2 regions of the Streptomyces sp. NPDC041940 genome follow, and region 2 is predicted to be linked to the other one. Evidence: riboswitches for the same ligand, from Rfam matches in the RefSeq annotation. Region 2 holds a riboswitch; the other holds the start of a gene.

What was found. Region 2 has a riboswitch for cobalamin ahead of ACZ6I3_RS15920 ((2Fe-2S) ferredoxin domain-containing protein). Riboswitches for the same ligand answer to the same signal wherever they lie in the genome.
Region 1: linked by a shared signal. The riboswitch ahead of ACZ6I3_RS20515 (CoA-acylating methylmalonate-semialdehyde dehydrogenase) and the one ahead of ACZ6I3_RS15920 ((2Fe-2S) ferredoxin domain-containing protein) in region 2 are both predicted to bind cobalamin.

Annotation. Positions count from the first base shown of each region.
Region 1 covers NZ_JBVJBP010000011.1:194,091-198,868, forward strand. Annotated here, with positions in the region: gene ACZ6I3_RS20510 (acyl-CoA dehydrogenase family protein) at 1-932, opposite strand, end outside; gene ACZ6I3_RS20515 (CoA-acylating methylmalonate-semialdehyde dehydrogenase) at 939-2,462, opposite strand; cobalamin riboswitch at 2,691-2,884, opposite strand; gene ltnD (L-threonate dehydrogenase) at 3,042-3,959, shown strand; gene otnK (3-oxo-tetronate kinase) at 3,961-4,778, shown strand, end outside.
Region 2 covers NZ_JBVJBP010000008.1:24,748-29,525, reverse strand. Annotated here, with positions in the region: gene ACZ6I3_RS15930 (GHMP family kinase ATP-binding protein) at 1-726, opposite strand, end outside; cobalamin riboswitch at 800-906, opposite strand; gene ACZ6I3_RS15925 (ferric reductase-like transmembrane domain-containing protein) at 1,015-1,989, shown strand; cobalamin riboswitch at 2,005-2,127, shown strand; gene ACZ6I3_RS15920 ((2Fe-2S) ferredoxin domain-containing protein) at 2,174-2,545, shown strand; gene ACZ6I3_RS15915 (universal stress protein) at 2,559-2,984, opposite strand; gene ACZ6I3_RS15910 (APC family permease) at 2,987-4,486, opposite strand; gene ACZ6I3_RS15905 (iron ABC transporter permease) at 4,571-4,778, opposite strand, start outside.

The sequences.
Region 1 (4,778 bases), on a different contig from region 2:
TGCGGGTCGCCCGCGTCGAGTGCACGGGCCGCCTGCTGGACGAGGGCGCGGGCGGCGGCGAGTTCGGTGGCCATGTCGGCGAGCCGGAAGCGCAGGGCCTGCGCGTCGAGCAGCCGTTGCCCGAACGCCTCGCGGTCGGCGAGATGGGCGAGGCTGCGGTCGAGGGCGCTGCGGGCGCCGCCGAGCGAGCAGGCGGCGATGCCGAGCCGGCCGCCGTTCAGGCCGTTCATCGCGATGCGGAACCCCTGCCCCTCGCGGCCGAGAAGCCGGCCGGCGGGCAGCCGGACGCCGTCCAGGACGACCTGGCGGGTCGGCTGGGCGTTCCAGCCCATCTTCCGTTCGTTGGCGCCGAAGGTGACGCCGGGGTCTTCCTTTTCGACGATGAAGGCGGAGACGCCGTCCGGGCCTTCGCCACCGGTGCGGGCCATGACGACGTACAGCTGGGAGGCCCCGGCTCCGGAGATGAACTGCTTGACGCCGGTGAGCACCCAGTGGTCGCCGTCCCGGACGGCGCGGGTGGTCAGGGCGGCGGCGTCCGAGCCCGCGCCGGGTTCGGTCAGGCAGTAGCTGGCGAGGTCCTCCATGGCGCACAGCCGGGGCAGCCGGCGCTCGCGCTGGGCGGCGTCGCCGTACCGGTCGATCATCCAGGCGACCATGTTGTGGATGGAGAGATACCCGGCGATGGACGGGCAGCCGGAGGCGAGGGACTCGAAGACGAGGACGCCGTCGGCGCGGGTCAGGCCCGAACCGCCCGACTCCTCACGGACGTAGACGCCTCCGAGCCCGAGTCCGGCCGCCTTGCGCAGGACGTCGACGGGGAAGTGCTTGTCACGGTCCCAGTCGAGGGCGTGCGGGGCGAGGTGGTCCTGGGCGAAGTCGAGGGTGGTCTCGACGAGGGCCTGCTGGTCCTCGGTGAGCAGCGTACTGGTCATGGCCGCTCAGCCCATCGTGGGGATCGTGAAGCTCGCGCCTTCGCGGAGCCCGGCGGGCCAGCGCGACGTCACGGTCTTCGTACGGGTGTAGAAGCGGATGGCGTCGGGGCCGTGCTGGTTGAGGTCGCCGAAGCCGGAGCGCTTCCAGCCGCCGAAGGTGTGGTAGGCGACCGGCACCGGGATGGGCACGTTGACGCCGACCATGCCGGTGTTCACGCGCCGGGTGAAGTCGCGGGCGGTGTCACCGTCGCGGGTGAAGATAGCGACGCCGTTGCCGTAGAGGTGCTCGCTGGGCAGGCGCAGGGCCTCCTCGTAGTCGGCGGCGCGTACGACGGACAGGACCGGGCCGAAGATCTCCTCCTGGTAGACGCGCATCGCCGGGGTGACCCGGTCGAAGAGGGAGGCCCCGGCGAAGAAGCCCCTCTCGTGTCCGGGCAGGACGAAGTCCCTTCCGTCCACGACGAGTTCCGCACCTTCCTCCACGCCGAGGTCGACGTAGGAGCGCACCCGGTCGACGGCGTCCTGGCCGACGAGGGGACCGAAGTCGGCCTCGGGGTCGTCGCTGCGGCCGATGCGCAGGCCGCCGATGCGCTCTTTCAAACGAGCCACCAGCGCGTCGGCGGTGTCCTCCCCGACCGGGACGGCCACCGAGATCGCCATGCACCGTTCCCCCGCCGAGCCGTAGCCCGCGCCGATCAGGGCGTCCACGGCCTGGTCGAGGTCGGCGTCCGGCATCACGATCATGTGGTTCTTGGCGCCGCCGAAGCACTGGGCGCGTTTGCCGTGGGCGGCGGCGGTGGCGTAGACGTGCGCGGCGACCGGCGTGGAACCGACGAAGCCGAGGGCCTCGACCCGGGGGTCCTCGAGCAGAGTGTCGACGGCTTCCCGGGCGCCGTTGACGACGTTGAGGACACCGGGCGGCAGACCGGCCTCCAGGAACAGTTCGGCGAGTCGCAGCGGGACGGACGGGGCGCGCTCGGACGGCTTGAGGATGAAGGCGTTTCCGCAGGCGAGGGCGGGTGCGGCCTTCCACAGGGGAATCATCGCCGGGAAGTTGAAGGGAGTGATCCCGGCGACGACGCCGAGGGGCGCGCGCAGGGAGTGGACGTCGATGCCGGTGCCGGCGTTGTCGGTGAACTCGCCCTTGAGGAGATGCGGGATGCCGGCGGCGAACTCGACGACCTCAAGTCCGCGCTGGAGGTCCCCGTGGGCGTCCGCGACGGTCTTGCCGTGCTCGGACGACAGCAGCCGGGCCAGCGAGTCCTTCTCCTGCTCGACGAGTTGCAGGAACCGCATGAACACCCGGGCGCGGCGCTGCGGGTTCCACTCGCCCCACTCCCGTTGCGCGTGCGCGGCGTCGGTGATCACCGCCTCGGTCTCGGCGCGGCTCGCGAGGGGCACATGGGCCTGGACCTCGCCGGTGTTGGGGTCGTACACGTCGCCGTACGTCCCCGAGGTTCCCGGGGTGTGTTTACCGCCGACGAAATGGGTCAACTCACGCACAGGGGCGTGGTCTTGTACACGGACCATGGGTGCCTGCTCTCTCGTCAGGTGGTCCGGGACGGCGCGCGGGTCCGTCGCACACGGACGCGGTGGCGTACGGGTGCGGGGGCCGCGCGAGATCGCGTATGGCTGGACCGTCAGAGGGTGACGACCGGGCGCGGGACGATCCGTCGGGCACGACGGACGCGTCGGGCGGGTCCTCCGGGGTCGTGGGTGCACACCGGTGCCATGCGTGTCAGCTCCATCCTCGTGGACAACACGGAACATCCCACGGCCGGTATCCTGACTCCCGGATCAGCGCACCCCGTCCGCCTTCCCGACATCCAGCTCGTCAGTGGCGTTCTGCTCGACGGCGTACTCCCCGGTCACAGTGGCGGGACCGTGCCGGATTCACACCGGCTTCCCTGCACCGCGGGCCTACACCCGCGACTATATAGTTGGACGTCCTAGTAAATCCAGCCCCCACCGGCCGCACGCCGACCCTCTCGGTGCGTGACGGACATCACACCTCCCATTTCGCCGTCCTCAGGTCATCATATGACCTGATCTCCCGGAGGCCGGTTGACGCGACCTGCCTCCGGACGGCACGGCAAGGCGAGGATGGGCATGAGCGACCAGAACAAGCCCGAACGACCGCGCGTGGGCGTGGTGGGTCTAGGAGCCATGGGCCTCGGGATGGCCCGGAGTCTGCGGGCGGCGGGATACGACGTCGGCGTTCACGACCTGCGTCCTGAGACGGCCGCGGACTTCGCCCGCGACGGCGGGACGGCGTTCGGGACCTGTGGCGAGCTGGCGGCCTCGGTGGACGTCCTGGTGGGCGTGGTGGTGAACGCCGCGCAGGTCGAGGCCGTGCTGTTCGGTGCCGACGGCGCGGCCGGCCGGCTCCGCCCCGGCTCCGTCTTCGTCATGTGCTCCACGGTCGATCCGGGCTGGTCCGCCGCGCTCGAGGGCCGACTCGCCGAGCGGGGCGTGCTGTACCTGGACGCCCCCATCTCCGGCGGCGCCGCGCGTGCCGCGGCCGGTGAACTCACCATGATGACGTCGGGCTCGGCCGAGGCGTACTCGCTCGCCGACCCGGTGCTCGAGGCCATGAGCAGCACCGTCTACCGTCTGGGCGGGCACGCGGGGCTCGGCTCGAAGGTCAAGATCGTCAACCAGCTGCTCGCGGGCGTGCACATCGCCGCAGCGGCCGAGGCGATGGCTCTCGGTATCAAGGCGGGCGTTCCCGCCGAGGCGCTCTACGAGGTCATCACGCACAGCGCCGGCAACTCCTGGATGTTCGAGAACCGCATGGCCCATGTGCTCGACGGCGACTACACGCCCCTGTCGGCCGTCGACATCTTCGTCAAGGATCTCGGGCTCGTGCTGGACGCCGCCCGGCCGGAGCGGTTCCCTCTTCCCCTCGCCGCGACCGCCCACCAGATGTTCCTCCAGGCGTCGGCATCCGGACTGGGGGCCGAGGACGACAGCGCGGTCATCAAGATCTTCCCCGGGGTCGACCTGCCGAAGCCGGTGGAGGCCTGACATGGGAATCCGTCTCGGATGCATCGCCGACGACTTCACCGGTGCCACGGACCTCGCCAACAACCTGGTGCGCGCGGGCATGCGGGTGGTCCAGCTGATCGACACACCACCGGCCGGCGTCGAGGAGGCGGTGGACGCGGACGCGGTGGTCATCGCCCTCAAGTCGCGGACCGTCCCGGCGGCCGACGCCGTGGAGGCGTCGCTGCGAGCACTGGCCTGGCTGCGGTCCATGGGCGCCGAGCAGATCTACTTCAAGTACTGCTCCACCTTCGACTCGACTCCGGCCGGGAACATCGGGCCGGTCACCGAGGCGCTGATGGACGCGCTGGGCACCGACTTCACGGTCGCGACGCCGGCGTTCCCCGACAACGGGCGCACGATCTTCAAGGGGCATCTCTTCGTCGGCGACGTGCTGCTCAGCGACAGCGGCATGCGCCACCACCCGCTCACCCCGATGACCGACTCCGATCTGGTCTCCGTACTCGGCGCGCAGACCACGCGAAAGGTCGGTCTCGTCGACCACACGGTCGTCGCCGACGGCGTCGAGGCGATCCGGGCCCGCGTCGACGCCCTGCGTGAGGGCGGCTTCGGGATCGCCATCGTCGACTCCGTCTCCAACGACGACCTCGTGCGGCTGGGCGCGGCCGTCCAGGGGTTCCCACTGGTGACCGCCGGCTCGGGGCTGGCGATCGGCCTGCCCGCCAACTGGGGGTTCAAGCCGTCCCGCGCCGCAGCGGAGCTGCCGCCTCCCGCCGGTCACCGGGCCGTCGTCTCCGGCTCGGTCTCCACGGCCACCAACCGTCAGGTCCTCGAGTACCT
Region 2 (4,778 bases):
GACGAAGACACCGTCGGCACCGAACCGCTCCCGGTGGGCCAGCACCCGGTCGAACGTCGCTTTGGGCAGCACCTCCTGGGACAGCGCGGCACTGGTGGTCGCCGCCCGCGCCACGGCCTCCGCGTCACCGCAGGCGAAGCCCTTCAGCAGGTCGGTCAGACACCGCTCGTACTCCTCCCCGCGGCGCCGGTAGTGCGCGAGGAGCGGCGCGGTCACGGCGGCGGTGTCCACCGTGCCCGGCTCGGTCACATAGGCGGTGTGGAAGCCGAGGTCCGTGCCCAGCCGCCGCACCACCCGGTGCCGGCCGCTGAGATGCAGGGCGAACTCGTCGAGGAAGACGCTGTCCGACCGTTCGATCGCCGCCAGAACGCCGAGCACCACGTCGGTGTCGCAGGGCAGTGAGAAGATCCCCGCCAGACAGCGCAGGGTCGCCACGATGTCCGCCGTCGAACTGGCCATCCCGACGCCTACCTGGAGTTCGGAGTGCGTGGTCCAGGTGCCCGGCGGCAGGGACAGGCCGTGATGCTCCAGGAAGAGCCGGGCCGCCGTCAGGGACTTCTCCCCGAGGGGAAACGGCCCCGCGGGCCCCGGTGTGAAGTGCACCCAGGAGTGGCGGTCCACGGGGAACGACACCACCGCGATGTCCGGATCGGGGCCCGCCCGCAGCGGCCCCTGGTACAGCTCGCCGAGCGTGCCGTGACAGACACCGGACACGACACCACCCACGTGATTCCTCCGTCCGCCGACCCAGTCCTCGAGGTCACCGTGCACAGCCCGCGCGTGACGCGCGGGCGCAGTGGCAGGCCTTCGGACTCGCGGGCCGGCGTTCGGCTCCCACTCACCGCTGCGGGACAGTCCCGGACTCCCACCGGGTTCCCCTGCGACTGCGCGCCTCAGCGTAGGGACGCCCCCAGGGGATGGAAAGGGTGCCTCCGGGGGCCCGTCGGGTCCCGGCCGTCCCTCTGGCCGGATTGCGTCTCGGTAACCCACCTCCCCTCGGTGAGACTGTGCTCGATGCTGGTGAACCCGAGGTCCGACGAGAACGGGACGAGCGTCCCGAGACCCGGCGCCGAGCGCGTGGCCCTGCGCGGCGACCTCCGCTCCGCGCTGCCCGACGCCGCAGCGGCGGTCGTGGTCACGGCGGCGGTGTTCGCGCTGCTGTGGGCCCGGATGGAGTCCGGCACCTCCGACACGGTCGCGGTCATGCCGTTCATGGACGATCCCGGCACCTACTGGATGTATCTGCTCAGCCAGGCGTTCGGCTGGTCGGGCCTGCTGTGGGCCTGGGGCACGGTCATGCTGGGGCTGCTCCTGTCGGGGCCGGGCCCCGGCCGGCTGCCGGTCTCCCGGCAGGTCCTGGAACGCTGGCACCGCACCACGAGCCTGACCACCATGGCCCTGATGTTCGCGCACGCCCTGATGTTCGCGGCGGAACTCGTGCGCTACGAGGCACAGCTGGGGTGGGCCGAGCGGCTCTGGGCCGGCTTCGCGGACACCTTCGTGCCCGGCTGGTACGACTCCGGGACCGGCCGCATCGCCATCCCGCTCGGCCAGGGCGCCCTGTACGTGGCGATCCCCCTGGGCCTGCTCTTCTACGTCCGGCACCGCATCGGCGCGAACACCTGGCGCCGCCTGCACCGGTTCGTGATCGTCGTGTACGTCCTCAGCGTCTGGCACACCCTGCTCTACGGCACCAACGTCTGGTACGGCGAGTGGCCGCGCACCGTGCTGTGGCTGCTGCAACTGCCCGTCGCCGCCCTGCTGGTGCTGCGCCTGCTGCGGCCCGCCCGGCGGTCCGAACGCCTCGCCGCGCCGGGTGCGGGCACGGGCGTGACCCGGTCGGCCTGGACGGCACGGGCGGCGGGACGCATCGCCGCCGGGGCCGTGGTCGTAGGGCTCCTCGCCGTGATCGCCTCCGGCCGGGACGGTGGCCGCGAACGCCCTGCCGAACCGCCGGCCACGCAGCCGCACGCCCACGAGACGGACTGAAGCCCCGCACCGGCCGCATGGAATGATGGCCGGCGACATGGCGACGGCGGAACGAGGAAGCCGGTGTGAATCCGGCGCGGTCCCGCCACTGTGACCGGCCTCGGCCGGGAGCCAGGAGACTCACGCGGTCGCCTCCTCGACGAACCACCGGGGCGGATCTCCCCGGAGAGAGGACAGGTGCGGCATGTCCGCAACCCCGGCCGGAGGGGTTCCGTGCCGCGTCGTCGTCTGCCGGGACTGCTGCTGCGGCACCCGCAAGGTGACCGGCGTCGACCACACGGCCCAGACCGAGCGGCTGCGCGAGGCGGCGCCCGTGCGGGTCTCCGAGTGCCTCGATGTCTGCGACCAGGCCAACGTCATCGTCGTACAGCCGTCCACGGCGGGCCGGGCCGCCGGGGCCCGGCCGGTGTGGCTCGGGCTGGTCAACGACCCGGCCGCGACCGAGGACATCGTCACCTGGGTCCGCGACGGCGGCCCCGGCGTCGCGCCCCTGCCCGACATCCTCGGCCTGTACGCCTTCAGCCCGCTCGCGAAACGGCGCGCGGGCAGTTCCTGACCAGGCCCGGCTCTCAGGACTCCTGTTCCTCCGCCGGCACGCACAGGACCGGGACGTTCGACAGGTGCAGCAGCTTGTGGGGGGTCGAGCCCAGGAGCGCCCCGCGCACCGGGCTCTCGCCCCACGTGCCCACCACGATCACCCTGGCGTCATGGCGTTCCGCGGCGTCGATCAGCGCCTGCGCGGGCCGCTCGTCGATGAGTTCGACCGTGCTGGGCACACCGGCCTCGTCGGCGACCCGGACCGCGTGACCGAGCACGGTGGTTCCGGCCTCACGGACGGCCTTCTGATGAGCGCCGTACTCCTCGCCCGTGACGCCGGGGGCCGCGGCGCCGTAGACGATCACCAGGGGCTCGCCGTACGCGGCCGCCACCTCGATCGCCACCCGCAGCGCGCGCAGGGCGCCCGGGGACTCGTCGTAGCCGAGGATCACCGACATCTTCAGGACTCCTTGCGGTCAACGAGGTCGGGGTCGACCGTGCTCGGGCGCTCCGACCAGAACGCGGGGGACATCAGTCGCCAGACGACCATGATGATCACGCCCGCGACGGCGACGCCGATGCCGATGACGAGCGGCGGGCCGAGCCCGAACCAGGCGGTGCCGGTGACGGAGTTGGCCGGATCGGCCATGTCCTGGACCGACTCCACCAGCAGCCACGCCAGCAGCCCGGCGCCGATCAGCGGGCCGAGGCCGATCAGGAGGAGATCCCGGACACTCCTGGTCAGCAGGCGCCGGTAGTAGACCGCGCAGGCGACACCGGTGAGCGCGTAGTAGAACGCGATCAGCAGGGACAGCGCCGTCAGGGAGTCGAAGAGGGCGTTCTCGCTGATGTTGTAGACGACGAGGTACCAGGCGGTGGCGATGCCCGCGACCCACCAGGTGCTCACGTCCGGGGTGCGGAACCGGGGGTTGATGTGCCCGAAGTGCTTCGGCAGGGCGTACCGGCGGGCCATGGACAGTCCGGTGCGGGACGCCGGGATGATCGTCGTCTGCGTGGACGCCAGTGCCGATGTCGAGACCGCCAGCAGTACGACCCAGTCCCAGCCGCCCATCGCCTCTTCGGCGAGCAGCGCGAAGATGAACTCCTCCTCGGCGGCGTTCTCCTCGAGGTAGGCCGTGCCCGCGTAGGCGACGACCGCGAAGGCGACCGCGAGGTAGGTCACCAGCAGCAGCACCGTCGACCAGATGGCCGCCTTGCCGGGCGCCGTGGCGGAGTCCTCCACCTCCTCGGTGAGGTTGACCGCCGACTCCCAGCCCCAGTAGATGAACACGCCCAGCAGCAGGGCGCCGGTCAGGGACCCCCCGCCGGCCCCGAAGGGGTTGAGCCAGCTGAACTCCGGGTCGATGGATTCGAGGGTGCCGGTGTCGGCGTAGACGCGGTACAGCGCCACCACGGCGAAGGCGAGCAGGCAGACGACCTGCGCCAGGATGAGGGTGTTCTGCACCTTGGCCGACACCTCGGTGCCGATCACACAGATGGCCGTCATCACCACGATGAGCAGCACGGTGAGCACCTGGCGCAGGACGTCGTTGTCCGCCCAGCTGTCCAGGCCCACGGCGAGCAGGAAGAAGGTCACGGCGACATCCGCCAGCGACCCGACGACCAGGACACCCGTCATCGTGATGGCCCAGCCGCCCAGCCAGCCCGCCCACGGCCCCATGGCCCGGGTGACCCACGAGAAGGTCGTGCCGCAGTCCTGGTCGACCTTGTTGAGGTAGTAGAACGCCGACGCGATCAGCAGCATCGGCACGAACGAGGCGACCATCACCCCGGGGGCGTAGATGCCCACCAGGGCGACGATCGGGCCGATGACCGCCGCCACCGAGTACGCCGGTGAGGTCGCGTTGAGCCCGATGACCAGCGCGTCGAGGAACCCGATCGCATTGGGCTTCAGGCTCGCGGACGGTGGCGGGCCCGCGTCCGCAAGGTCCTTGGCCATGCTCCTCCCTCACTCCCGTTGTGCGTGGATCCATACAACAGGCAGGGGTGAGGCATTTTGGCGATTGACGCCCTTTTAGGTGGCCTATGTCGCTTTACGGCCCCGTACCAGCAGCCGCAGGAAGTACGGCGTGCCGATCACCGCCGTCATCAGTCCGGCGCCCAACTGGGCCGGGGCGATGACGGTCCGGCCGAGCAGATCCGCCGTACAGACGAGTGCGGCCCCGAGCAGGACGGCGACCGGCACCACCCGCACATGCCGCCGGCCCACGAGGGCACGCGCCGCGTGCGGC